Regions from separate parts of the Rhizobium hidalgonense genome, predicted to be linked through region 2. Evidence: riboswitches for the same ligand, from Rfam matches in the RefSeq annotation. Region 2 holds a riboswitch; the other holds the start of a gene.
What was found. A riboswitch is a leader RNA that binds a small molecule or an ion and turns the genes downstream of it on or off. The one in region 2 is predicted to bind S-adenosylmethionine.
Positions count from the first base shown of each region.

Region 1 (12,026 bases), 710 kb from region 2:
CCGATTTCGCGCGCATAATCGGCGGCCTCGATCGGCGCCGCGTTCACGCCCGAATTGGAGGCAATGATAATGACGTCGCCCGGCTGTATGCCGTAACGCTCCAGCATCGGCCGCACCAGACCTTGTGTACGCTCATAGACCGAGCTGATGACCGCCCCCTCATGCAGCATCGCCGAGCCGACAAGCACCGGCACGGTGAAGGCGAGCCCGCCGGCGCGATAGTGAACCTCTTCCGCCAGCATATGCGAATGGCCGGTGCCGAAGACATAAACGCGCTTGTCGCCGCGGGCAGCATCGAGAATGACATCAGCTGCCTGCGCCATCGGCTCGGCAAGCACGTCCTTCAGCGTCTCCAGGCGGCCAATCAGATTGGCGAAGTAGGCATCCGTGATATCAGTCATCCCACGTCTCCTTGATGTCAGGTCGCCTCGCCGCCGAGCCAGGTGGCGGTGACGGCAAGCGCGTCGGTGAGATGCACCAGATCGGCGCGCGTGCCCGGCGAGAGATGGCCACGATCGGCGAGCCTGAGGAAACGGGCCGGATAAAGTGTCGCCATTCGCAGAGCCTCGGCGAGCGTCAGGTCCAGATAGGTGACGCCGTAACGGATCGCCGAGATCATGTCGATGTCGGAACCGGCGAGCGTGCCGTCTGAAAGCACCAGCTTCGAGCAGAAACTACCCCTTTCGCGCCGGACGGTGCGACCGTTCAGTGTGAACGAGTCCTTATCAGACCCGACGAGCGACATCGCATCGGTGACAAAGAACAGCTTGCCCTCGCCGCGCTTGGCGCGCAACGCCGTGCGCAAGGCCTTCGGATCGACGTGATGACCATCGGCAATGATGCCGCACCAGACCGAGGGATGATCGATCGCCGCGCCGACAAGACCGGGCGCCCGGTGCCCCATCTGGCTCATCGCGTTGAACAGATGCGTGACGCCACGTGCCCCGGCATCGAAACGCTCCTCCGCCGCCTCGCTCGAACAGTCGGAATGGCCGATGCTGATCGTGACGCCGGCCTCCGCAAGTTCCCGCACCTGGGCAACCGTTACCTGCTCGGCGGCAATAGTGACGAGCAGCGTGCCGATCGCCTCGCGCGCCAGGATGAAAGCCTTGACGTCCCGGTCCTCGACCGGCCGCATCAGTTCGGCCAGATGCGCGCCCTTGCGCGCGGGCGCCAGATGCGGGCCCTCCAGATGCAGGCCGGCCACGCCGCGGTCGACCTCGACCGCTTCCGACGCGGCCTCGATCGCGGCAATGGACGCCTCCGATGTATCGGTGATCAGCGTCGGCAGCAGCGAGGTCGTACCATAGGGCCGGTGGCCGCCGGCGATGAGTTCCATCGAAGCTGCTGATGGTTCGTCATTCAGCATCCGTCCGCCGCCGCCATTGACCTGCGCATCGATGAAACCGGCCGACAGAATGCCTCCGTCAAGCGTCACCGTCTCGCCGCCCGGCAGATCGTTTTTCCCAACGATCGCTTCGACGCGGTCGTCGGCAACGACGAGCGCCTTGTCGTCATGGAAGCGCTCGCCGTCGAAGATGCGGGCGCCGACGAAGATCTTGCGGGCCATCAGACCGTCTCCGTCACCTTGAGCAGGTTCGCCGGCTTGTCCGGATCGAAGCCCTTGCGGCGCGTCACCGACTCGATCAACCGATAATAGACGAGCAGCGATACCAGCGGATCGACCAAGCCGTTACCCGTCGTCGGCACGCGCAGATTGACGCCGGAGAGCGGCTGCGTGGAGAAACCGACGGTGGTGGCGCCGAGCTTCTGCAGACGTTCCAGCGCCTGGCCATTATTGGCGAAGGCCGCATCGTCGGGCGCGAAGGCGACGATCGGAAAGCCCGGCTGCACCAGGCGCATCGGACCATGCATCAGTTCCGCCAGCGAAAAGGCCTCGGCATGCAGGCCGGAGGTTTCCTTGGCCTTCAGCGCCGCTTCGAGCGCAATCGCGAAGGCCGGGCCGCGGCCGGCCGTATAGAGCGAAGTCGCATGGAAAAGCACGTCTTCGGCTGTCGCGGTGTCGATCCCGGCGGTTGCCGAAAGCGCTTCCGGCAGCTTGCCGAGCCCCGCCTGCAGGTCGGAGGCGCCACCGATCGCGGCTGTCACGCCGGACAGGGCGGCGACCGAGGCGATGAAGGATTTCGTCGCCGCCACGCTTTTTTCCGCGCCGGCATTCAGACCGAGAACGATATCGGCCTGTTTTGCCAACGGGCTGTCGGTGACGTTGACGACGGCGATCGTCGTCGCCCCGCCCTTCTTCGCGGCATCCTGCAGTGCGACGATATCTGGGCTGGCGCCCGATTGAGAGACGGTGAAATGCACGCCGCCCTTCAGATGCAGCGTGGCACCGTAGACGGAAGCAATCGACGGACCGACCGATGCGACCGGAACGCCGCAGCTGATCTCGAAGAGATATTTGAAGAAGGTGGCGGCATGGTCTGAGGAGCCGCGCGCCGCCGTCGTCACCACGTTCGGGCGGGAGGATGAAAACAGCCGGGCAATCTCGGCGAAGACCGGTTTTTCCTTTTCGAGAAGGGTGGCCACCACCTCCGCCGATTGGCCGGCTTCCTGCAGCATCAGCGACTGGTTCTCACTCATAGGTCATCTCCGATTCTCAATTCTGCAACGAAATCATAGGCATCGCCTCGATAGTGCGAGCGGGTGTATTCGACGACGCGCTGGTCTTCCAGGCGCGAGACGCGCTCGATCAGCAGCGCCGGCGCACCCGATGTAACGTTTAGGATCGCCGCCGAGGACGGGTCCAGCGTGACCGCCGTAAGCCGCTGTAGCGCGCGCACCGGCCGGTGGCCGCTGGCCGTCAGCGCATCATAGAGCGATCCCTCGCCACCGGCATCATCGCCCAAGAACTTGATCGGCACCACGGCGCGTTCGATCGCCAGCGGCAGGCCATCGGCGAGGCGCAACCGGTCGAGCCTGAGCACCGGTTCGTCGCCCCCGAGGCCGAGCAGGAAGGATTCCTCCGGTGACGGGGTATTGACCGCCCGCGACAATATCCGTGCAGCCGGCAGGCGCCCGCGCGAGCGCATGTCGGCGGAGAAGGAGGAGAGCCGCCAGAGCGACTGCTCCATGCGCTCCACCCTGCTCGATACGAAAGTACCGCTTCCATGGCGCGATTCCAGCGCACCCGACGCCATCAGATCGCGGTAGGCGGTGCGCACGGTAACACGGCCGAGCTTCAGAGCCTCGGCGAGGTCGCGTTCTCCCGGCAGCGCCGTGCCGGGCTTCAGCAGGCCTTCCTGGATGAGGCCGGTCAACGCCTGCGCCAGCCGCTTGTAAAGCGGGCCGGTCAACGCCTCGTCACGCAGGCCGCGGCTGCTCAGCTCCGCTATCAGACTGGTTCTATCCATGGGAGAGTAATAGAACCTATCTAGAACCAATCGGCAAGGCGGAATCGCACACCGGCAAGAAAAAACCTCCCCGAGGACCGGAGAGGTTCATGGAGATCAAATTTGACAGCCGTGAGTCCACGGCGCCGCGCGCCTGAAAGGACGTCAGCTCTTGGTGAAGATATAGTCCGTCTCCTGGCGCAGCACTTCGCCGGGGCGCAGCACCGCATTCGGGAAACCTTGATGATTGATGGCATCCGGCCAGACCTGCGTCTCCAGGCAGAAGCCGGCGAAGGGACCGTATTTACGCCCGCCGAGCCCGGGCGCCCCGGTATTGAGCTTGAAACCGGCATAGAACTGCACACCCGGCTCGGTGCTGCGCACCTCCAGCGACACACCCGAATAGAGGCTGCGGGCAAGCGCGACGCTTCGCTTGGCGGTGCGCTCGGGAGACAGGCAGAAATTATGGTCATACAAAGCTTGTTCACTGCCGACGAAACGCTTCATCGGCGCCATCTCGCGGAAATCGAACTCCGTGCCCTCGACGGAACGGATCTCGCCGGTCGGCACCTGCCTTTCATCGGTCGGCAGATAGTGGTCGGCAGCAATCATGATGTCGTGGCCAAGCGCATCTTCGCGGCCATCGAGATTGAAATAGGCGTGCTGGCAGACATTGGCGAGGGTCGGCTGGTCACTGGTCGATTCATAGGTCACCGACAGTTCGCCGTTGCCGTGCACCCAAAACGTTGCCTGGATGGTGCAATTGCCGGGATAGCCGGCGCGGCCATCGGGATCGACGATCTTCAGCACCACGCGGTCGACATCATGCTCGACGACCGTCCAGTTGCGTTTGGCGATATTATCGCTGCCGCCATGGAGATGCGTGACGCCATTTTCGTTCGGCTCCAGCTGGTAGTCCTTGCCGTCGAGCGTGAATTTGCCGCCACCGACGCGGTTGGCGCAGCGGCCGGGCGTCGCGCCGAAATAGGCCGAATAGAGCGGGTAGCTGTCGAAATCCTCAAAGCCGAGCTGCAGCGGCGCCTCATGCCCTTCCAGGCGCAAATCCTGGATGACCGCGCCCCAGGTGATGATCTTGGCCGTCAGCCCGCCGCCCTTGATAACGACACGATAGACGGTCTCGCCCGCCTTGGTCTGCCCGAAAACTTCCCGCTCCAACTTATCCGACATGATCGACCGTCCGTTCTTTTCCAGGGATTTAGGAGCGGAACCTGCCCGCATTTGTTCCAAACCGCAACCGGTCGGAGGAGAAAGAAATGCCGCAGCGGCGATGCCGCGGCATTCGCTCGGTCACGTTCAGAGATCCGTGCCGATCTCCTCCACATCAAAGGGCGTCGTTTGATAGATTTCGTTGATCCAGTTGCCGAACAAAAGATGCGCGTGGCTGCGCCAGCGGTTCTGCGGCGCAAGCGCCGGATCATTATGCGGGAAATAGTTGTGCGGCATCTTGATCGGCACGCCGGTATTGACGTCGCGGAAATATTCGTCGGACAGCGAGGTGGAATCATATTCGACGTGGTTGAACATATAGAGCCGCCGGCCCCGCTTCTCGTGCACGAGGCAGACGCCCATCTCGCTGGATTCCATCAGGATTTCCAGGCTGTCGGATTTCTCGATATCGGCGCGGCGCACCTCGGTCCAGCGCGACACCGGCACCTCGAAATTGTCGGAAAAGCCGTTGAGATAGATGGAGGAAGGTTTCAGGTTGCGGTGGCGGTAAACGCCGAAGGCCTTCTCTTTCAGCTCGTATTTCGGAACGCCGTGGAAATGATAGATCGCCGCCATCGCGCCCCAGCAGACGTTCATCGTCGAATGCACATTCGTTTCCGTCCAGTCGAGAATCTCCCGCATCTCCGGCCAATAGGTAACGTCCTCATAGGGCAAAAGCTCGATCGGCGCCCCGGTGATGATGAAGCCGTCGAATTTGCGATGCTTCACCTCCTCCCAGGTCTGGTAGAAGGCAAGAAGGTGATCCTCGGAGGTGTTCTTCGCCTTGTGGCCGCCGATGCGGATCAGCGACAGCTCGACCTGGAGCGGCGAGGCGCCGACGAGGCGGGCCATCTGCAATTCGGTCTTGATCTTGTTCGGCATCAAGTTGAGCAGCCCGATCTGCAGCGGACGGATATCCTGACGGATCGCCAGCGTCTCGGTCATCACCCGCACACCCTCTTGAACGAGAGTTTCAAAGGCGGGCAGCGTATCAGGGATCTTGATGGGCATTGCGGTCACTCGATCAAAAAAGCAAAAAACCGGCGGCGAAAAAAATCGCTACCGGTCCGCACGCGGCCCTTTAGCAACTTTTTTAACGTGGCTGCAAGCCGGCCGGCCAAATCACCACGAAACGCTTCATTAGACCCAGTCGAGCCGCGAATCAACTGCCGAATGCATGCGGTAGCGTCCCATGCAAGCATCATCACAGTTTAATGACTGATAGAATCTGTTGATAGACCGGTAACGCCACCATGTTAATAATGGTAAGCATGGGCGATGTTGGAAAAGCGTGATGGCAGATAAGACCGAGGGGAGGCCGGGCATCCGAAGGCAGGATGGAGTAGGGTATGATCTCACCCTGACTTACCGCCTCGGAGTGATGTTCTCAGCATTCTGGAATTCGGACGTGCGTGGCAAGGTGCTGTTTCTGGCGACCGTGCTGATCGTAGTCATCCTGGCGACGGCTTATGGCCAGGTCATCCTCAACGAGTGGAACGCCCCCTTCTACGATTCGCTGGAGCGCCGCGACCTCGGTGAATTCTTCCATCAGCTTGAAATCTTCGCGATGATCGCCGGTACGCTGCTGCTGCTCAACGTGCTGCAGGCTTGGCTGAACCAGATGACGGCGCTTTATATGCGTGAAGGCCTGTCGCGCGATCTCGTCGATCAGTGGCTGAAGCGCAAACGGGCGCTACGGCTCGCCTCCAGCGGCCTGATCGGCGTCAATCCGGACCAGCGCCTGCACGAGGATTCCCGCAACCTTGCCGAAAGCACGACAGGGCTCGTTCTCGGCCTGTTGCAGGCGACCATTCTTCTCGTAAGCTTCATCGGCGTGCTCTGGGAGCTTTCCAGCGGCTTCATCTTCCACATCAGCGGCCACAGCTTCTCCATTCCAGGCTATATGGTCTGGGCGGCGATGTTCTACGCCGCCTCCGCCTCGGTGCTGAGCCAGGTCGTCGGCCGCAAACTGGTGAAGCTCAACGCCGACCGCTTTTCGAAGGAGGCCGAGCTTCGCTTCACCCTGATGCACGCCAACGAGAACATGCCGGCGATCACCGTTGCCCGCGGCGAGGAAAACGAGCGCCGGCGCATCAACACCGACATCAGCTCGGTGCTGAGGGTCGTCAAGCGGCTCGCCATGGCCAACACCAACCTCACCTGGGTTTCGGCCGGCTACGGCTGGCTAGTGATCGTCATTCCGATCATCGTCGCCGCGCCGGCCTATTTCTCCGGCGGCCTCACCCTCGGTCAGCTGATGATGTCGGTCGGCGCCTTCAACCAGGTCAATACGGCGCTGCGCTGGTACGTTGCCAATTTCGGCCCGATCGCCGAATGGCGCGCCACGCTGATGCGCGTCACCGATTTCCGCCAGGCGCTGGTCGACATGGAGGAGGATTACGACCTCAAGGACAGTATTGCCTACGAAGCCACCGCGCCGGACACGCTGACGCTGAAAGATATCGTCATCGTCGCCAAGATCGGTGAAGAGATCGACGAATGCGGCGGATTCCGCCTGCGCGAAACCGATGTCGTGATCAAGGCCGGCGAAAAGATCATGATCAACGGCGATCATAGCGTCAACCGCAAGCTGCTGTTCCAGGCGATGGCCGGCCTCTGGCCGTGCGGCAGCGGCACGATGGGCCTGCCGCCGATCGACGACATGCTGTTCGTTCCACAGGTAGCCTATGTCCCCGGCGGCTCGCTGCGCGAGGCCCTGGCCTTTCCCGAAAGCCCCGACGCCTATGGGAAGGCGGCCGTCGAGGCAGCCCTCGAGAAGGCCGGCCTGCATTCACTGATCGCACGGCTCGATACCCGCGCCCGCTGGGACAAGCTGCTCGACAGTGATGAACAGAAGGCGATCGGCTTTGCCCGCCTGCTCCTCGTGCGTCCGCGCTGGATCGTCTTCGACGAAGTGCTGGAAGGCATGGAGCCGGAATGGCAGGAAACGATGGCCAAACTTCTGACCACCATGCCCGAAGCCGGCATGATCTATATCGGCCGCTCCGAGGCCTATCTTGAGGCGCTGCATCCACGTGTGCTGCATCTGCAGGCGCTGCCGTCAAAATCCGAGGAGCCGCAGCAGCAGCAACAAGTCGCCCAGACCGGCGTCAGTGCCGGTACGGGCACTGCCGCCGTGCCCACGCCGGCGCTCTAAGCCAATTACATAGGCGGCACAATGCCGTCGAGGCCGACGGCCACCTGGCTGGCCGTGATGCTGCCGTCCGCCGCCTTCTCGCCGGTGACGATGACGCCGGCGCCGGACTTCAGATCATCCTTGGTCGCCGGCGCCAAGGTCACAATCGGGGTCGCATCGGCGATGGTGATGGTCTTTTCCTTGCCCTGATAGGTCAAAGTGATCGTGTGGCCGTTGACGGATTTGACGGCATTGCTGACGGTGGCGTTGGTCATCTGGCTATTCGGCTGCGCATCCCAGGGGCGGTTGCCCTCGCCGGTCCCCTTCATCGACGCCGGAAAGATCAGCACCTCGATCGCGCCATCCGGACCGGTGCCTTTCGGGAGCGAAGCGACGCCGACGAAATCGCCCGGCTTGATATCCTCGACCAAGGCTTTCTTGATGCCGCCGACCTTCCAGCCGGCTTTTAACGTGATCGTCGCATCGCTGCCTTCGCGTGTTTTGACGACGAGTTGATCGCCGCTGAGGCTCTCGATGGCGCCGCGAACCCGAATGCGGTTCCCATCCTGCGCCTCTGCGGTCTGCGATAGGGCAAGCGCAACAAGGCCGCCGGCGGCAATTGCCGTGAGAATTCTGGAATGAGACTTGCGAGACATATGACTTTTCCTTGTCGCCATTGCGGTCGGCAATATCCCTACAGCGCCGCGCGTCTTTTCAGACGCGCAAAGGACGCTGTAACACTTGGATTTGCTGCCGGACGACACCCTATGCCGCGCGGCGATACACTGGCGAATCAAGGAAAGGTGAGGCGACAAGTTGGGAAGCCTCAGCCTTCCAACGCTTCCCGCAGCATTTCGAGCTCCAGCCACTCCTCTTCCATCTTGGTCAGGCTGGCGCGCAGCTTCTCCATCTCGCTGGCAAGCCGGTTAAAGGCGGCGGGATCGCGCGTAAAAAGATTGGGATCGGCCATCAGCTGTTCCCGTTTGGCGATCTCGGCTTCGGCTTTTGCCATTTCCTTCGGCAGATTATCCAACGCGAATTTCTGCTTGAAGGAGAGCTTGCTCTTCGAGCTTGTCCCGGAAGGTGCTGCCTCTTGGGCCTTCGGCTTCTCCGCCGCTTTCTCGGCTCTCTTGCGCTCCTCGAGCGCGCCCTTGCGCTGCGCCAACATATCGGAGTAGCCGCCGGCATATTCGATCCAGCGTCCGTCAGGTGCATCCGGCGTGGCGGGCGCGATCGTCGAGGTCACGGTGCGGTCGAGGAAATCGCGGTCGTGGCTGACGAGAATGACGGTGCCGGGAAAACCGGCGACGATTTCCTGCAGCAGGTCGAGCGTCTCGATATCGAGATCGTTTGTGGGTTCATCGAGGATCAACAGGTTGGTCGGACGGGAAAGAATACGCGCCAGCATCAGCCGGGCGCGCTCGCCGCCGGAGAGGCTTCTGATCGGCGTGCGCGCCTGTTCCGGCTGAAACAGGAACTCCTTCATGTAGCCGGTGACATGGCGCTGTTCACCGTTGACGAGCAGGTTTTCGCCGCGCCCATCCGTCAGATAATTGGCGAGCGTATCCTCGGGATCGAGATCCTCGCGCTTCTGGTCGAGTGTTGCGATCTCCAGATTGGTGCCGAGCTTGATCGTGCCGCTATCCGGCGAAAGCTGCCCGGTCAACATTTTCAACAGCGTCGTCTTGCCGGCGCCGTTCGGTCCGACCAGACCGATGCAGTCGCCGCGATGCACACGGATCGAAAACGGTGTGACGATGGCCCTCTCGCCGAAGCTCTTGGTGATCTTGTCGGCTTCGATCACCAGCTTGCCGGATTCCTGCGCGTCCGCAGCCGTCGCCTGCACCGTGCCTTGCGGTCCCTTGTGACCGCGATATTGCGAGCGCATCGTCTGCAGCTCGCCGAGGCGGCGCATGTTGCGCTTGCGCCGCGCCGTGACGCCGTAGCGCAGCCAGTGCTCCTCGCGCTCGATCGCCTTGCCGAGTTTGTGCTGTTCCAGTTCTTCGGCCTCCAGCACTTGGTCGCGCCAGGCCTCGAAATGCGAAAAGCCCCTGTCGAGCCGGCGCGAGGTGCCGCGGTCGAGCCAGACTGTTGCCGTCGAGACCTTTTCGAGGAAGCGCCGGTCGTGCGAGATCAGCACCAGGGCGCTGCGCGTCTTCTGCAACTCGCCTTCCAGCCATTCGATGGTGGGAAGGTCGAGATGGTTGGTCGGCTCGTCGAGAAGGAGAATGTCGGGCTCCGGCGCCAGCACGCGGGCAAGCGCGGCCCGGCGCGATTCGCCGCCGGACAGCATCCTCGGATCCTCCTCGCCGGTCAGTCCGAGATGGGAGAGCAGATAGCTGACGCGATAGGGATCGTCGCCCGGCCCGAGACCGGCCTCGGCATAGGCCTGGACGGTGTTGAAGCCGGCAAAATCCGGCGCCTGTTCGAGATAACGCACCGTCGAGGACGGATGACGGAAGACCTCGCCGGACTGCGCCTCGACCAGGCCGGCAGCGATCTTCAAGAGCGTCGATTTTCCCGAGCCGTTGCGCCCGACGAGACAGATTTTGTCACCGGGCTCGATCTGCAGGCTGGCGCCCGCCAGAAGCGGTGCGCCGCCGAAGCTCAGAAAGATATCGTCGAGTTTCAGGATGGGAGGGGCCAAAAATCAGACTCCGGAAAGATCATAGGGCCGGGCGAGCACGATCGCTCGGCCGCTGGCCAGCGAAAAGCGAACCTTGCCTTCCGCGACATTGGAAATGGTGCGCGACGAGCCGAAAGGCAGATGGAAATCGGCCAGCGGATAACGCGCATTGTCGATGCAAAGCCCGATGAGATCGCTGAACCCGAGCACGGAAAACAGGCTGCCCTTGGGAAGATCCAGCTCGATCGTACCGGCAAGCAGTGGCACTGCCTCCTCCTTGCCCGAGGTCAGCAGCAGATCGAAACCCTGTTCCGCCAGACCGACGGCCGACAGCAGATGCTGAAGCGCGTGGTCCGAGCGCTCGCCGCCAAGCGCACCGGCAAGGATCAGCCGCCGCGCACCCCGCGCGATCGCTTCCGACACGGCGATTTCGCCGTCCGTCGCCGCCTTTGCTGCCGGGTAGGGCTGTCTCGGCACATCGGGAAAGGCGCCTTCGAGATCGGCCGGGGTCGAATCGAAATCGCCGACCCAGAGCTCCGGCGTAATACCGAGTGCCAGGGCATGCCGCATACCACCATCGGCCGCGATGAAACGGCTGCCGCCGACGGCTTGGCGCAGGCGCTCGGTCAGGCTGAGTTCGCCGCCAAGGAGAATGGTGCAGGTGGATTGGCTCATGGGCATTGCCCTTAGCGCAAACGAGGGGTCGAGGGGAAGGGGCGCGGCTGGATCGGCCCCATTTGCCATCGAGCGCAGCGCATCCAACAGGATGCGCCCAGAGCGCTCGCTCAGGTGAAAATGAGGCTAGCCCGGCGTGTCCTTGTCACGCGATTGGAAGACCGCCTCGTACCCGCCGATGAAACGCTCGAACAATATAGCGAAGCGATCGACATCCTCCTCAGGCCAGTCGGAGACGATCTCGGAGATGATCGCGAGTTTCTGCGCGACGATCTCGGCAAGCAGACCCTGGCCGACCTCGGTGATGACGACGACAATCCGCCGCGCATCGGCCTGCGAAGCCTCGCGGCGCAGCACGTTACGCCCGACCATGTCGGCCACCACCCGGCTTGCCCGTGACGGATCGATGCGCAGCATCTCGGCGATCATGCCGACCGTGACTTCGCTGTCAGGCTGTGCCCTGCGCACGGCATCGAGCACATCGAGATGCGAAAGTTCAAGGCCCGGTGCAGCACTCTGGATCGCCAGCCGGCCGATCAACCGCCGCCCGGTCATCAGTCGCATGCGCCCCATGCTGCGGCCGATGCGAGGCACGCTTTCGTCGTCCGGCTCGGCCGGGTTCTTGGAGAGGATCCTGTTCAGGGCTTCATTCATGACAGCACCATAACAGAGCGGAATCGCAAATTGAATATGCCGATGTCAATCATGTGTCATTGACAATTATATGCCAACAGCACATAAAAAGCCATCCAACCGGAATGACGCCCCCATGGACATGCAACTCGCGCCTGCGCCGCTCGTGACGGATCCTCGTCGCCGGCTCATTCTGTTTTTCTTCCTGATGACGGCCATGTTCATGGCGACGCTGGATAATCAGATCGTATCCACGGCGCTGCCGACCATCGTCGGCGAATTCGGCCATCTCGAGCGTTTCGGCTGGATCGGCTCGGCCTATCTCCTTTCGCTCAGTGCCGTCATGCCGCTCTATGGCAAGCTCGGCGATCTCTTCGGC
Region 1 covers NZ_CP054027.1:122,906-134,931, reverse strand. The annotation lists gene FFM81_RS00585 (SIS domain-containing protein) at 1-401, opposite strand, end outside; gene nagA (N-acetylglucosamine-6-phosphate deacetylase) at 419-1,570, opposite strand; gene FFM81_RS00575 (SIS domain-containing protein) at 1,570-2,601, opposite strand; gene FFM81_RS00570 (GntR family transcriptional regulator) at 2,598-3,371, opposite strand; gene FFM81_RS00565 (aldose epimerase family protein) at 3,516-4,538, opposite strand; gene metA (homoserine O-acetyltransferase MetA) at 4,665-5,588, opposite strand; SAM riboswitch at 5,639-5,716, opposite strand; gene FFM81_RS00555 (ABC transporter ATP-binding protein/permease) at 5,872-7,734, shown strand; gene FFM81_RS00550 (DUF5666 domain-containing protein) at 7,740-8,369, opposite strand; gene FFM81_RS00545 (ABC-F family ATP-binding cassette domain-containing protein) at 8,540-10,360, opposite strand; gene FFM81_RS00540 (thiamine diphosphokinase) at 10,364-11,020, opposite strand; gene FFM81_RS00535 (MarR family winged helix-turn-helix transcriptional regulator) at 11,141-11,668, opposite strand; gene FFM81_RS00530 (MDR family MFS transporter) at 11,784-12,026, shown strand, end outside.
Region 1: it holds a riboswitch for S-adenosylmethionine, as region 2 does, so the genes downstream of both, metA (homoserine O-acetyltransferase MetA) here and FFM81_RS18390 (O-succinylhomoserine sulfhydrylase) in region 2, are expected to answer to the same signal.

Region 2 (12,026 bases):
GCGCCGGCGGCGGCCAGCAGAACGATGAAGAACAGGGTGACGGCCCGCTCGCGAACGGCGAGCGCGGATAGATTGAAGTTCATCAGTTTACCGCCTCTGCCTGTTCCACCGTGGTGCGCACGCTGACGCCGTCCTGCAGCAGATGGGCGCCGAGAGCGACGACCGGCTCGCCTGCATTGACGCTGGAAACCACCGCCACCTCCTCACCCAGCTGCTCTATTTTCACCTGCCGGAAGTGCACGGTCGACGATGTCTGGTCGAAGACCCAGACGCCGGTGCGGCTGCCATCGTCCAACACGGCGCCGACAGGCACCGCCGCATGCGATTGGCCGCTGCTGTTGGCGATTCTGATCGTCACCGTCGCACCCAGCGGGGCCGACGCTGCGGCGCCATCCAGAACCCAGCGCGCCTCATAGGTGCGGGTTTGCGGATCGGCGGCATCGGAGATCTGCCGAAGCCGCGCCTTGTCCTGCCGGCTTTCGTTGCCGTAGATGCTGGCATCGGCGATCTCGCCGATCTCAGGCCTGAGGAATTCCGGCATCCAGACCAGCGCTTCACGCGGCCCGGCCTGTGCGAGCCGGACCACGGTTTGTCCCGCCGTCACGACCTGCCCCGGCTCGCCCAGCGTTTCGACAACCGTTCCATCGGTGTCGGCAACGAGGACGGAATAGGCGGCCTCGTTTTCCGCGACCTTGGCGTCCGCTTGCGCCGCGGCAAGCTGCGCGGTAGCGGTGTCAAGCGCTGCCTTTGCCTGCTCGTAGCGCTGCGGCGTCGCGGCCAATCCGTTTTTCACCAAGGCGGCATAGCGTTTCTCGTCTGCTTGCGCCTGGGTCAGCACAGCTACAGCTGCCGCGACCGCGTTTCGTTTCGCCGTAAGGGCCAGATTGAGATCGGTCTCGTCGATGCGCATCAGCGGTTGGCCGGCCTTGACCTGCACGCCAACGTCCACATAACGCTGCATGATCTTGCCGGGCACGCGAAAACCAAGATTGCTTTGCACCCGGGCGGCGATCGTGCCCGTGAAGCTGCGTCCGGCGCTATCCGGCCTCTTTGCTTCCACCAACTTGACGAAGGGTGTTGCGGTTCGGGGATCGGTGGCCGGCACGCTTGCGTCCGAAGACTTGGCGGTCAAGACGAACGTCGTGGCGCCGGCAGCCGCCAGAAGGCCGAAGGAGGCGAGGAGAATTTTGCGGTTCATGTCAGTAACCCTTCTTGACGGGCGCAGCTATTTATTTAGATTGCGATCTAACTCTAATTCTTATATAGATGTCAAATGAAATCTAATTGGAGATCGCTATGAGAGTCAGTCGCGCTCAGGCCGAGGCCAATCGTGAAACGGTGATCGATGTCGCAAGCCGGCTCTTCCGGGAGCACGGCTTCGACGGCATCGGGCTGAAGGACCTGATGAAAGGGGCCGGCCTCACCCAGGGCGGGTTCTACAAGCAGTTCGAATCGAAGGATGATCTTGTGGCGCTTGCATCCGGGCGAGCGATGGAGAGTGCGCTCCGCAGATGGTCAAGGGTTGCCGCCGTTAGTCCCGATCCGCTAGAAGCGGTTGTCGACCTCTATCTCTCGCCCGGGCACCGGGAGGAGAAGGGCGATGGTTGCCCTTTGGCAGCGCTCGGGTCCGACGCGGCGCGCCTGAGCGAAGAGGTCCGCGCTCCATTCCAGAATGGCATCGAAGCTCATCTTCAGATTCTCGACGAATTGATCCCTGCGCCGGACGGCTCGAAACCCGATGACAAAGCCATGCTCATCCTGTCGCTGATGGTGGGCGCCGTAACCATCTCCCGCATCATGACCGACCAAGGCATGGCGGAGCGCGTGCTCGAAACCGCTCGCGATGCGGTCAAGCGCATCGCGGGCGAAACAGACGCAGAATGAGTCCTGCACTGCCCTTCCCGAAGATCAGCACAGGGCGAATGGCCTCACCGCTCCTGACCCGTGAAGTCAACAGGCTCTCATGATCCATAATGCTGCATGCACTCCACGATGGGCCGGATCAGACTTCGACGGAATGCTGGAAACGTTCCTCGGACCTGCCCACTTCGACGGATCGCCGGCACATGGGCCGGCGCATGGGGTTGAAGGCTTCAGTTGGTCGGCTGATGCAAGGTCGCACGGCGCGGTAACGGTTGCCGATCTCGAATGCAAGGGAGAGTGGAACCTTTTAGCCACCGCAGAGACACCGGATTGGCTCACCATTTACGTGCCGCGCGAGGGTCTCTCCGGCATGACACGACGGCAAATCACGACGATAGCATCACCCGGCCAGATACTGCTTGGGCATAGCCGCGAGGCGGATCACTTCCTCGCGCGGGGAGCGCTTCATCGATCACAGAAACTCTTCCTGGATTGGGGCCGGATTTCCCACACGTTCGGACAGCTATTCGAAGCCCCGCTTTCCGGATCGCTCGACCTGTCACCGCTGGTTGATGGATCAACCCCCTCAGGACATCTCATCAAAGAATCTTGTCGAGACGATCATCTCCGGCATGCTCGGAGACGGCATCTTGCTTCATTCGCCGATAGCGATGACCAACCTCACCCAGGCTCTCGCCGATTTGCTGATCAGATTGGTGCCCCATCGCTACTCTCAGCGACTGGAACAGACCGCGTTCACGCCTGCTCCACGGCACGTTCGCCGGGCCATCGATTTCATGCACGCAAATATTGCCGAGCCGATCACAATCCCGATGATCGCTCAATTCGCCAACGTCTCAGTTCGCTCCTTGGAGACCGGCTTCCGGACTTTCAAAGGGGCGACACCGGGCAGCTACCTCAGAACTCTAAGATTACGCGCCGCCAGAAAAGACCTTCTGGATCGGTCGAACTCGCAGAACATCAGGGACATTTGTCTGAAATGGGGTTTCGTCCACGCCGGCCGCTTTTCTGCACTCTACGGGTCGGTTTACGCGGAAAGTCCTCGGGAAACCCGCCGGCGGAAATCTGAGGTCGCCTGAGGGGCAGCTGGAGCGGGTGAAGGGAATCGAACCCTCGTATTCAGCTTGGGAAGCTGCTGCTCTACCATTGAGCTACACCCGCGATGCCCTGAGATTTCCAACAGATGGGGTGCGCTGTCAAGTCGTCCCTTGCGCTACGCCTCAGATACGGAAGTGCTTCGAGAGTTTGAGGCCCTGGGCCTGGTAGTTGGAGCCGAGGCCGGAGCCGTAGAGGCTCATCGGTTTTTCCTGCATGTGCTCATAGACCAGGCGGCCGACGATCTGGCCGTCTTCGAGGATGAAGGGCACTTCGTGGCTGCGCACTTCGAGCACGGCGCGGCTGCCGCGGCCGCCGGCCGGCGCATGGCCGAAGCCCGGATCGAAGAAGCCGGCATAATGGACGCGGAATTCGCCGACCAGCGGATCGAAGGGGGTCATCTCGGCGGCATAATCCGGCGGCACGTGCACGGCCTCGCGCGAGACGAGAATGTAGAACTCGTCGGGATCGAGGATCAGTTCGTTGCGGCCGCGGCTATAGAGCGGCTCCCAGAAATCGAAGATATCGTGCTGATCTTTCTTGTCGACATCGACGACGGCGGTGTGGTGTTTGCCGCGATAGCCGATCAGGCCGTCCTCATCGCCAGCGAGATCAATCGACAGCGCGATGCCGCCGCCGGAGACGTTCGGCAGCTTGCTGGCGACCAGCGTCTCGCTTTCATGCAGCTTCAGCAGTTCCGGCTCACTGAGCAGGGCATGGCCGGTGCGGAAGCGGATCTGCGACAGGCGCGAGCCGCGGCGCACGACGATCGGGAAGGTGCGCGGGCTGATTTCGAGATAGAGCGGGCCGGCATAGCCCGCCGGGATCTTGTCGAATTCCTGGGCGTAATCGGTGATGACGCGGGTGAAAATATCGAGGCGGCCGGTCGAGCTCTTCGGATTGGCCGAGGCCGACATGTCGGCCGGCAGCGCCAAGCTCTCCATCAGCGGCACGATATAGACACAGCCGGTTTCGAGCACCGCCCCTTCCGAGAGGTCGATCACATGCAGGCTCAGCCGGTCGAGCTTGTCCGAGACCAGATGCGAGGGGCCTGGCATGAAGGAGGCGCGCACGCGAAAAGCCTTGGCGCCCAGGCGAAGATCGAGGCTTGCCGGCTGGATCTGGTCGCGGTCCAGCTCCCGCTCGGAGTTCAGACGCCCCGTTTCAAACAGCGCCGCGATCGCGCGGTCCGCCAGAATTCCCATTTCACGAGCCATCATGCCCCATCCATCATTTTGCCGCCGACAAAACCAAACTCGGGGAATTGACGCAAGCAGCTAACAGCAGTATTGCAGAATTATCCCGTGGTGATTTGGCCGGTCGGCTTGCAGCCACGTTAAACAAGTGGCTAAAAAGACCGGGTTGAAACCGGTCTGCTTTTGCGGCCGGTTTTTTTGTTATGTGAAGGTGATGGCATGAGCAAGACCTGGCGCCCGGCAACCCAACTCGTCCACGGCGGAACCTTGCGTTCGCAATATGGCGAGACCTCCGAGGCAATCTATCTCACGCAGGGCTTCGTCTATGAGACGTCGGAAGCGGCCGAAGCCCGCTTCAAGGGCGAGACGGACGGTTATATCTACGCCCGCTACGGCAGCCCCACCAACGACATGTTCGAAAAGCGCATGTGCATGCTCGAAGGCGCCGAAGACGCCCGCGCCACCGCTTCCGGTATGGCGGCCGTCTCTGCTGCGATCCTCTGCCAGGTCAAGGCGGGCGACCATATCGTTGCCGCCCGCGCCCTCTTCGGCTCCTGCCGCTGGGTCGTCGAAACCCTGGCGCCGAAATACGGCATCGAATGCACGCTCGTCGACGGCCGCGATCTCGCCAACTGGGAAAAGGCAATCCGGCCGAACACCAAGGTGTTCTTCCTGGAAAGCCCGACCAACCCGACGCTCGAGGTGGTCGATATCGCTGGCGTCGCCAAGCTCGCCAACCAGATCGGCGCCAAGGTCGTCGTCGACAATGTCTTTGCGACACCGCTCTTCCAGAAGCCGCTGGAACTCGGCGCCCATATCGTCGTCTATTCCGCCACCAAGCACATCGACGGCCAGGGCCGCTGCCTCGGCGGCGTCGTGCTGGCCGACAAGGACTGGATCGACGAGAACCTGCACGACTATTTCCGCCATACCGGCCCGGCAATGTCGCCGTTCAATGCCTGGACCCTCTTGAAGGGCATCGAGACGCTGCCGCTGCGTGTGAAGCAGCAAACGCAGAATGCCGCGAAGATCGCCGATTTCCTGGCCGAGCAGGGCAAGGTCGCCAAGGTGATCTATCCCGGCCGCAAGGACCACCCGCAGGCCGACATCATTGCCAAGCAGATGACCGGCGGCTCGACACTGGTCGCCTTCGAGCTGAAGGGTGGCAAGGATGCGGCCTTTGCGCTGCAGAACGCACTCGATATCATCAAGATTTCCAACAATCTCGGCGACAGCAAGAGCCTGATCACCCATCCGGCAACGACCACCCACAAGAACCTGTCGGAGGAGGCGCGCGCCGAGCTCGGCATCTCCCCGGGCACGGTCCGCCTTTCGGCCGGTATCGAGGATACCGACGACCTGATCGAGGATTTTGCCAAGGCGCTTGCCAAGGTTTCGGCCTGACCAACTGGAATAGTGGCCGGACCCATTCGCGGTTCGGCCACTACCGGCCGCTACGCGCAGCGGAACAAGTTCGCCCGTGCCGGCGTTCGGAAGTAAATTAACACTGACAATTAGGCTTAACGATCGAAAACCCTTCGATCACGGCTGTTTCATCGCTGATCAACGTTCCGTTTCTTGACGGACTGGGCCTCTTTATAAGATACGGGTAACATATCTTGACTAAGGTGCAAGGCATGTATCGCGCCCTCACAAGAGAGATCGAAGTCGTCGTCGAACCGTTTTATCTGGAGGAGCAATCCGATCCGGAAGACGATCGCTACGTTTGGGGTTACCGGATTGTCATCAGCAACAATTCCGGCGTCGCCGTGCGCCTGGTCAACCGCTACTGGAACATCACCGACCAGAATGGACAGGTGGACGAGGTGACCGGCCCGGGCGTCGTCGGCGAACAGCCGCGGCTCAGCCCCGGCGACACCTACGAATATTCCTCCGGCTGCCCGCTCGACACGCCCTCCGGGCTGATGTTCGGCCATTATCAGATGGAAACGGATGAAGGCGAGATGTTCGATGTCGACATCCCGGCCTTCTCGCTGGATTCACCGGGGCTGCTGCGGGTGCTCAACTGACGTGTAGCGCCGAAGTTGATAGTGCGAACACGAACGCCGCGCTTGCCGCATGGGTCCTCGGGTCAAGCCCGAGGACGACGGAGGGTGGGGGCAAAGGCTAGCAAGAGGCGAGGGGCCGGGAGCGAATTCATCAAAAGTGTGCAGCGTTTTTTGCTGGAAGTGGTAGCTCTTGTTTTACATGCTTCTCACGCAAAATCGCTTGGGCAGTTTGCTGGAATTCCCAGACGGTCCGCCTCTTGCCGGTCGCTGCCCCCACCACCCTCCGTCATACTCGGGCTTGACCCGAATATCCATGCCGCAAGCACTGCGCGTGGATGTGTTCGGCTACGGTCGGATGCAGCCTTCCTGTCAGCACCAACCTGGACGCAGTGCCCGCACCCGGGCTTGACCAGTCAACAACCTATTAAAACCGATCCTATTCTGCCGGCTGAAGCTCGGTCGGCTCGAAGCGGTAGGTCGTTGAGCAGAATTCGCAGGTGACGGCGATCTCGCCATTCTCCTGGCTGGCCTCGATTTCCTCGGCAGTGAAGCCTTTCAGCACGCCCTTGATCTTGTCCCGTGAACAGCTGCAGCGGTCGAAGACCGCCCGAGGTTCGTAGACGCGCACGCCTCTCTCATGGAACAGGCGAAACAGCAGCCGCTCGGTTCCAACCAGCGGATCGGTCAGTTCATCGGCGTCGATGGTCTCGACCAGCGAACGGGCTTCAGTCCAGGCGTCATCCTCACCATGCGGGCGGCCGCCGGTGTCGCCGTCGCCGCCGTGGAGATCGGGCTGGCGCATGCGCTCCGGCGCTTCCGGCAGAAACTGGGCGACAAGGCCGCCTGCGCGCCAGCGATGGCGCGGCTTGCCGGCATCGTCGCGGTCAAAGAGTTCGGCCGCAGCCAGCCGCACGCGCGTCGGGATCTGCTCCGACTGGCGGAAATAGACGCCGGCAATCTCCTCGAGCGAGGTGCCGTCGAGCTCGACGATGCCCTGATAGGGCTGGCCGAACTTGCCCTGGTCGATGGTGAAGGCGAGCACGCCCCGGCCGAGCAACTGCTCCGGCTCGGTTTCGCCCGCGGCAATCGCCTTGTTGAGCAGAGCGTGATCGAAACGGGCATAGGCGCGGACATTTTCCGGCGTCGAGAAATCGGCGACGAGAAGATCGACCGGGCCATCACCCTTGGTCTGCACGGTGAATTTGCCGTCGAATTTCAGCGAAGTGCCAAGCAGCACCGTCAGCACGACGACTTCGGCGAGCAGCCGGGCGACAGGGGCCGGATAATGATGGCGCTCGAGGATCGCATCGAGCATCGGGCCGAGCTGGACGGCGCGGCCGCGCACATCCAGCCCCTCCACCTGAAAGGGGACGACATGATCATCGCCGGCGAAATCGAACTGGCCGAGGGCGGCTGCAGCTTCTGCCATGGCTTTACTCCTAGTTTTCGGAGCGATGGGTCAGCGTGCCCTTCACTCGCGCGGCCGCGGGTCTATGACTCGCAACATCCGATTATGGTTCAGATCGCGCCCAGGCACCAAGCAAGAATCGACTTCTGCGCATGAAGACGGTTTTCCGCTTCATCGAAGACCACGGATTGCGGACCGTCGATCACCTCATCCGTCACTTCCTCACCGCGATGAGCAGGCAGGCAATGCATGAACAATGCATCGCTGCCGGCCTTGGCCATCAAGGCCGCGTTGACCTGGTAAGGCTGGAAGACATTGTGACCCCGGGCCCGATGTTCCTGATTCATGGAGACCCAGGTATCGGTCACCACGCAATCGACGCCTTCGACCGCACGGTCGGCATCATGGCAGAGCATGATTTCGGCGCCCTCATTGCGGGCCCAGTTCAGATAGTGATCCTTGGGCTCCGAACCAAGGGGCACGGCCATGTTCATGCGATAGCCGAAGCGGGCTGCGCCTTCGACCAGCGAATGCAGCACATTGTTGCCGTCGCCGGTCCAGGCGATGGTCTTGCCCTTGATCGGGCCGCGATGCTCCTCGAAGGTCATGATGTCGGCCATGATCTGGCAGGGATGGGTGTCATCCGTCAGCGCATTGATCACAGGCACGGTCGCATGCTCGGCAAGCTCCTTGAGCCTTGAATGCTCGGTGGTGCGGATCATGATCGCATCGACATAACGCGACAGCACCTTGGCGGTGTCGCCGATCGTCTCGGCGCGGCCGAGCTGCATCTCGGTGCCGGACAAGAACAGCGTTTCGCCGCCGAGCTGGCGCATGCCGACGTCGAAGGAGACGCGAGTGCGGGTCGAGGGCTTTTCGAAGATCATCGCCAGCATCTTGCCGGCGAGCGGCTTGTCGCCCTTGCCGGCCTTGAAGGCCTGCTTGCGGGCGAGCGCATCGTTCATGATGGTTCTGAGGTCGGCTGATGTGACCGCCGAAAGATCGAGGAAATGTTTAGGAGCCATGTTCTTAACCTGTCGTGCGCCCGAAGGCACAATCCCTTCAAGCCGTCTTCTTGACCTTGGCGGCACGGATGCTTTCGGCGGCGCGCTCGAGGCGGGCGAGGCCCTCGCGGGCTTCCTCGGCGGTGACGACGAGCGGCGGAAGAAGGCGGATGACGTTGTCGCCGGCGGGCACGCCGAGCAGATGGGCGGCGCGGATCGCCTCCAGCAGTTCGGCCGAGGGAATGGCGGCCTTGACGCCGAGCAGAAGCCCCTCGCCCCTGATATCCTCGATCACATCGGGATAACGATCCTTCAGCGAAGCGAGGCCCTGGCGGAAGACGAGCGAGACGTCGCGCACCTGCTGGAGGAAGCCATCGGCGAGAATGATGTCGAGCACGGCGCCGCCGACGGCCATGGCCAGCGGATTGCCGCCATAGGTCGAGCCATGGGTGCCGGCCTTCATGCCGGAGGCGGCTTCCGCCGTGGCAAGGCAGGCGCCGAGCGGGAACCCGCCGCCGATGCCCTTGGCGACCGCCATGATGTCGGGGGTCACGCCCGACCATTCATGGGCGAAGAGCTTGCCGGTGCGGCCGACGCCGGTCTGGACCTCGTCGAGGATCAGCAGCAGGCCGTGTTCGTCGCAGAGCTGGCGAAGCGCCTTCATGAATTCGGGGGTGGCCGGGCGTACGCCGCCCTCGCCCTGCACCGGCTCGATGAGGATGGCCGCCGTCGCATCGGTGATGGCGGCGCGGACCGCTTCGATATCGCCGAACGCCACCTGGTCGAAGCCCGGCGCCTTGGGGCCGAAACCTTCGAGATATTTCTCCTGGCCGCCGGCGGCGATCGTCGCGAGCGTGCGTCCGTGGAAGGCGCCTTCGAAGGTGATGATATGGAAGCGTTCGGGATGGCCCTTGGAAAACTGGTAGCGGCGCGCCGTCTTGATCGCGCATTCGAGCGCCTCGGCGCCGGAATTGGTGAAGAACACCTTGTCGGCGAAGGTGGCGTCCGTCAGCCGTTTTGCCAGGCGCTCCTGGCCGGGGATCTCATAGATATTGGAAAGGTGCCAGACCTTGTCGGCCTGCTCCTTCAGCGCTGCGACCACGTGCGGGTTGCTGTGGCCGACGGAGGTGACGGCGACGCCCGCGCCGAAATCGAGATATCGCTCGCCGCTCTCGGTGATCAGCCACACGCCCTCGCCTCGCTCGAACCGCAGCGGGGCACGAGAGTAGGTGTCATAAAGCGGCGCGGCTTCGGCCATGGCGCGAGTCTCCTATCGATGTTATCCAGCAGCGGACTCCGGCTAAGAAAAAACCAGGCCCGAAAAATCAAAAATGCCGCCTTGCGGCGGCCAGCGGCACTATTTCCTTTTCGCGCTGCAATGTCAACAAAACTGCGCCCTTAGCGTATGCAGCAAGGGTGTACAGCGGCATTTTCAGTCTTCAACAGGCAATATTGCAGAAATGCCACGCCGGGGCAGCAAGTTGGGGAAAACTACGAATTCGATTCATCCGGATTCCCGCGACTCTTGTCAGGGAGTCAGCCTCACACTAGGTTAAAGTTCAATTACTAGACTGCATGCGGCGGAACTAGTCACCAAAATTGATCAAGCGTTTCTTGTTTCGGAGGCTTCCGGGACAACGGTGAGGGATTCTGCCATCACCAACGCAGAAGGTGGAGACAGGGCATGAACTGGACAGACGAGCGGGTCGAGAAACTCAAGAAGCTTTGGGCCGAAGGACTGAGCGCCAGCCAGATCGCGGCGCAACTTGGCGGTGTCAGCAGAAACGCTGTGATCGGTAAAGTACATAGGCTCAGCCTTCCGGGCCGCGCCAAGGCCGGCGGCACCGCCGCCACGGCGCGCACGCCGAAACGCAATACCTCGGCGCCGCGCGCACCGAATTATGCCTCTCGCATCACCACCCGCACCGTTACCCGCCAGCAGGGCGCAACGATGCTGAAGGAAGAGATCGAGATCGAAACGGTCGAGGAAATGGAGTACGTGCCGAAGGGCAACGTGGTCGTGCCGATCTCGCGCCGCCTCGGCCTGACGGAACTGACCGAACGCACCTGCAAGTGGCCGGTCGGCGATCCGCTGAAGGACGATTTCCATTTCTGCGGCTGCGAATCCCCCGACAATTCGCCCTATTGCGGCTATCATCAGAAGCTTGCCTACCAGCCAATCAACGAACGCCGCCGGGCGGCAGCGCGGGCCGGCTGAGAAGCGGCATCGCTGGACATGAAAAACGGGCCGCGCGGCCCGTTTTTTTATGAGTAGAGTGGGAAGGCGGCCTTTGTGTTTGGCAACAAAGCCAGCCATACATTCCGTCATCCCAGGGCTTGACCCTGGGATCCACAACCAGGCACTCGGCTTCGATAATTTCCCTGCAGCTGGATGCCATCGCTCTTCTCACAGTGCCAGCCGCATGGATCCCAGGGTCAAGCCCTGGGATGACGGAGGAGAGGTGGTGCCTGGATGACGGAGGAAAGGCGGTGCCGGCTCATACGCCGCGCCGGTGCGATGAAAGGGCGTGGGAAGGGCTGTGCAGGCGGGAACGCCGACCACGCACTCCCTCAGCCTCAGGCTTCCATCGAATAACCGGCGCCGCGGACGGTGCGGATGACGTCTTGCATGTTGGAGAAATTCAGCGCCTTGCGCAGGCGGCCGACATGGACGTCGACGGTGCGTTCGTCGACATAGATGTCGTGGCCCCAGACGCCATCCAGGAGCTGCGAGCGGGAGAAGACCCGGCCCGGCGACGACATCAGGAATTCCAGCAGGCGGAATTCGGTGGGGCCGAGGCGGACTTCGCGACTCTTGCGGTGGACGCGATGGGTTTCGCGGTCGAGCTCGATATCGCCGCATTTCAATACCGTCGACAGCACCTCGGGGCGGGCGCGGCGCAGCATCGCCTTGACGCGGGCAACCAGCTCGGGGGTCGAAAAGGGCTTGACGACGTAATCGTCGGCTCCTGTGGAAAGCCCACGGACACGCTCGCTCTCTTCGCCGCGCGCCGTCAGCATGATGATCGGCAGGCGCTCGGTTTCCGGCCGCATGCGCAGGCGCCGGCAGAGCTCGATGCCGGAGACGCCGGGCAGCATCCAATCGAGGATGAGAAGGTCGGGCGTGCGTTCCTGAAGCCTGATTTCGGCCTCGTCGCCACGAAGGATGGTATCGACCTCGAAGCCTTCCGCTTCGAGATTGTAGCGAAGAAGCACGCTGAGCGCCTCCTCGTCTTCAACTACTGCAACTCTCGGGATCATGCGTATTGGTCTCCTCGCGCATGATCCTTAAACCGGGGATGATTTAAGCAATGCATCCTGCGCAAAATCAGAAAAGTGGCTGCGACCTCTTTGCGCGCCCCACATGGGCGCGCGCGCAATTGACGGGTGCGGACGGTTATTCCGTGACTGCACCAACGGTGTTGGCGCT
Region 2 covers NZ_CP054027.1:3,781,578-3,793,603, forward strand. The annotation lists gene FFM81_RS18360 (efflux RND transporter permease subunit) at 1-83, opposite strand, end outside; gene FFM81_RS18365 (efflux RND transporter periplasmic adaptor subunit) at 83-1,198, opposite strand; gene FFM81_RS18370 (TetR/AcrR family transcriptional regulator) at 1,297-1,884, shown strand; gene FFM81_RS18375 (helix-turn-helix domain-containing protein) at 2,283-2,963, shown strand; tRNA gene FFM81_RS18380 (tRNA-Gly) at 2,972-3,045, opposite strand; gene FFM81_RS18385 (2'-deoxycytidine 5'-triphosphate deaminase) at 3,105-4,199, opposite strand; SAM riboswitch at 4,274-4,352, shown strand; gene FFM81_RS18390 (O-succinylhomoserine sulfhydrylase) at 4,395-5,579, shown strand; gene apaG (Co2+/Mg2+ efflux protein ApaG) at 5,813-6,205, shown strand; gene FFM81_RS18400 (Hsp33 family molecular chaperone) at 6,621-7,613, opposite strand; gene argF (ornithine carbamoyltransferase) at 7,703-8,617, opposite strand; gene FFM81_RS18410 (aspartate aminotransferase family protein) at 8,655-9,854, opposite strand; gene FFM81_RS18415 (GcrA family cell cycle regulator) at 10,281-10,814, shown strand; gene phoB (phosphate regulon transcriptional regulator PhoB) at 11,174-11,857, opposite strand; gene phoU (phosphate signaling complex protein PhoU) at 11,994-12,026, opposite strand, start outside.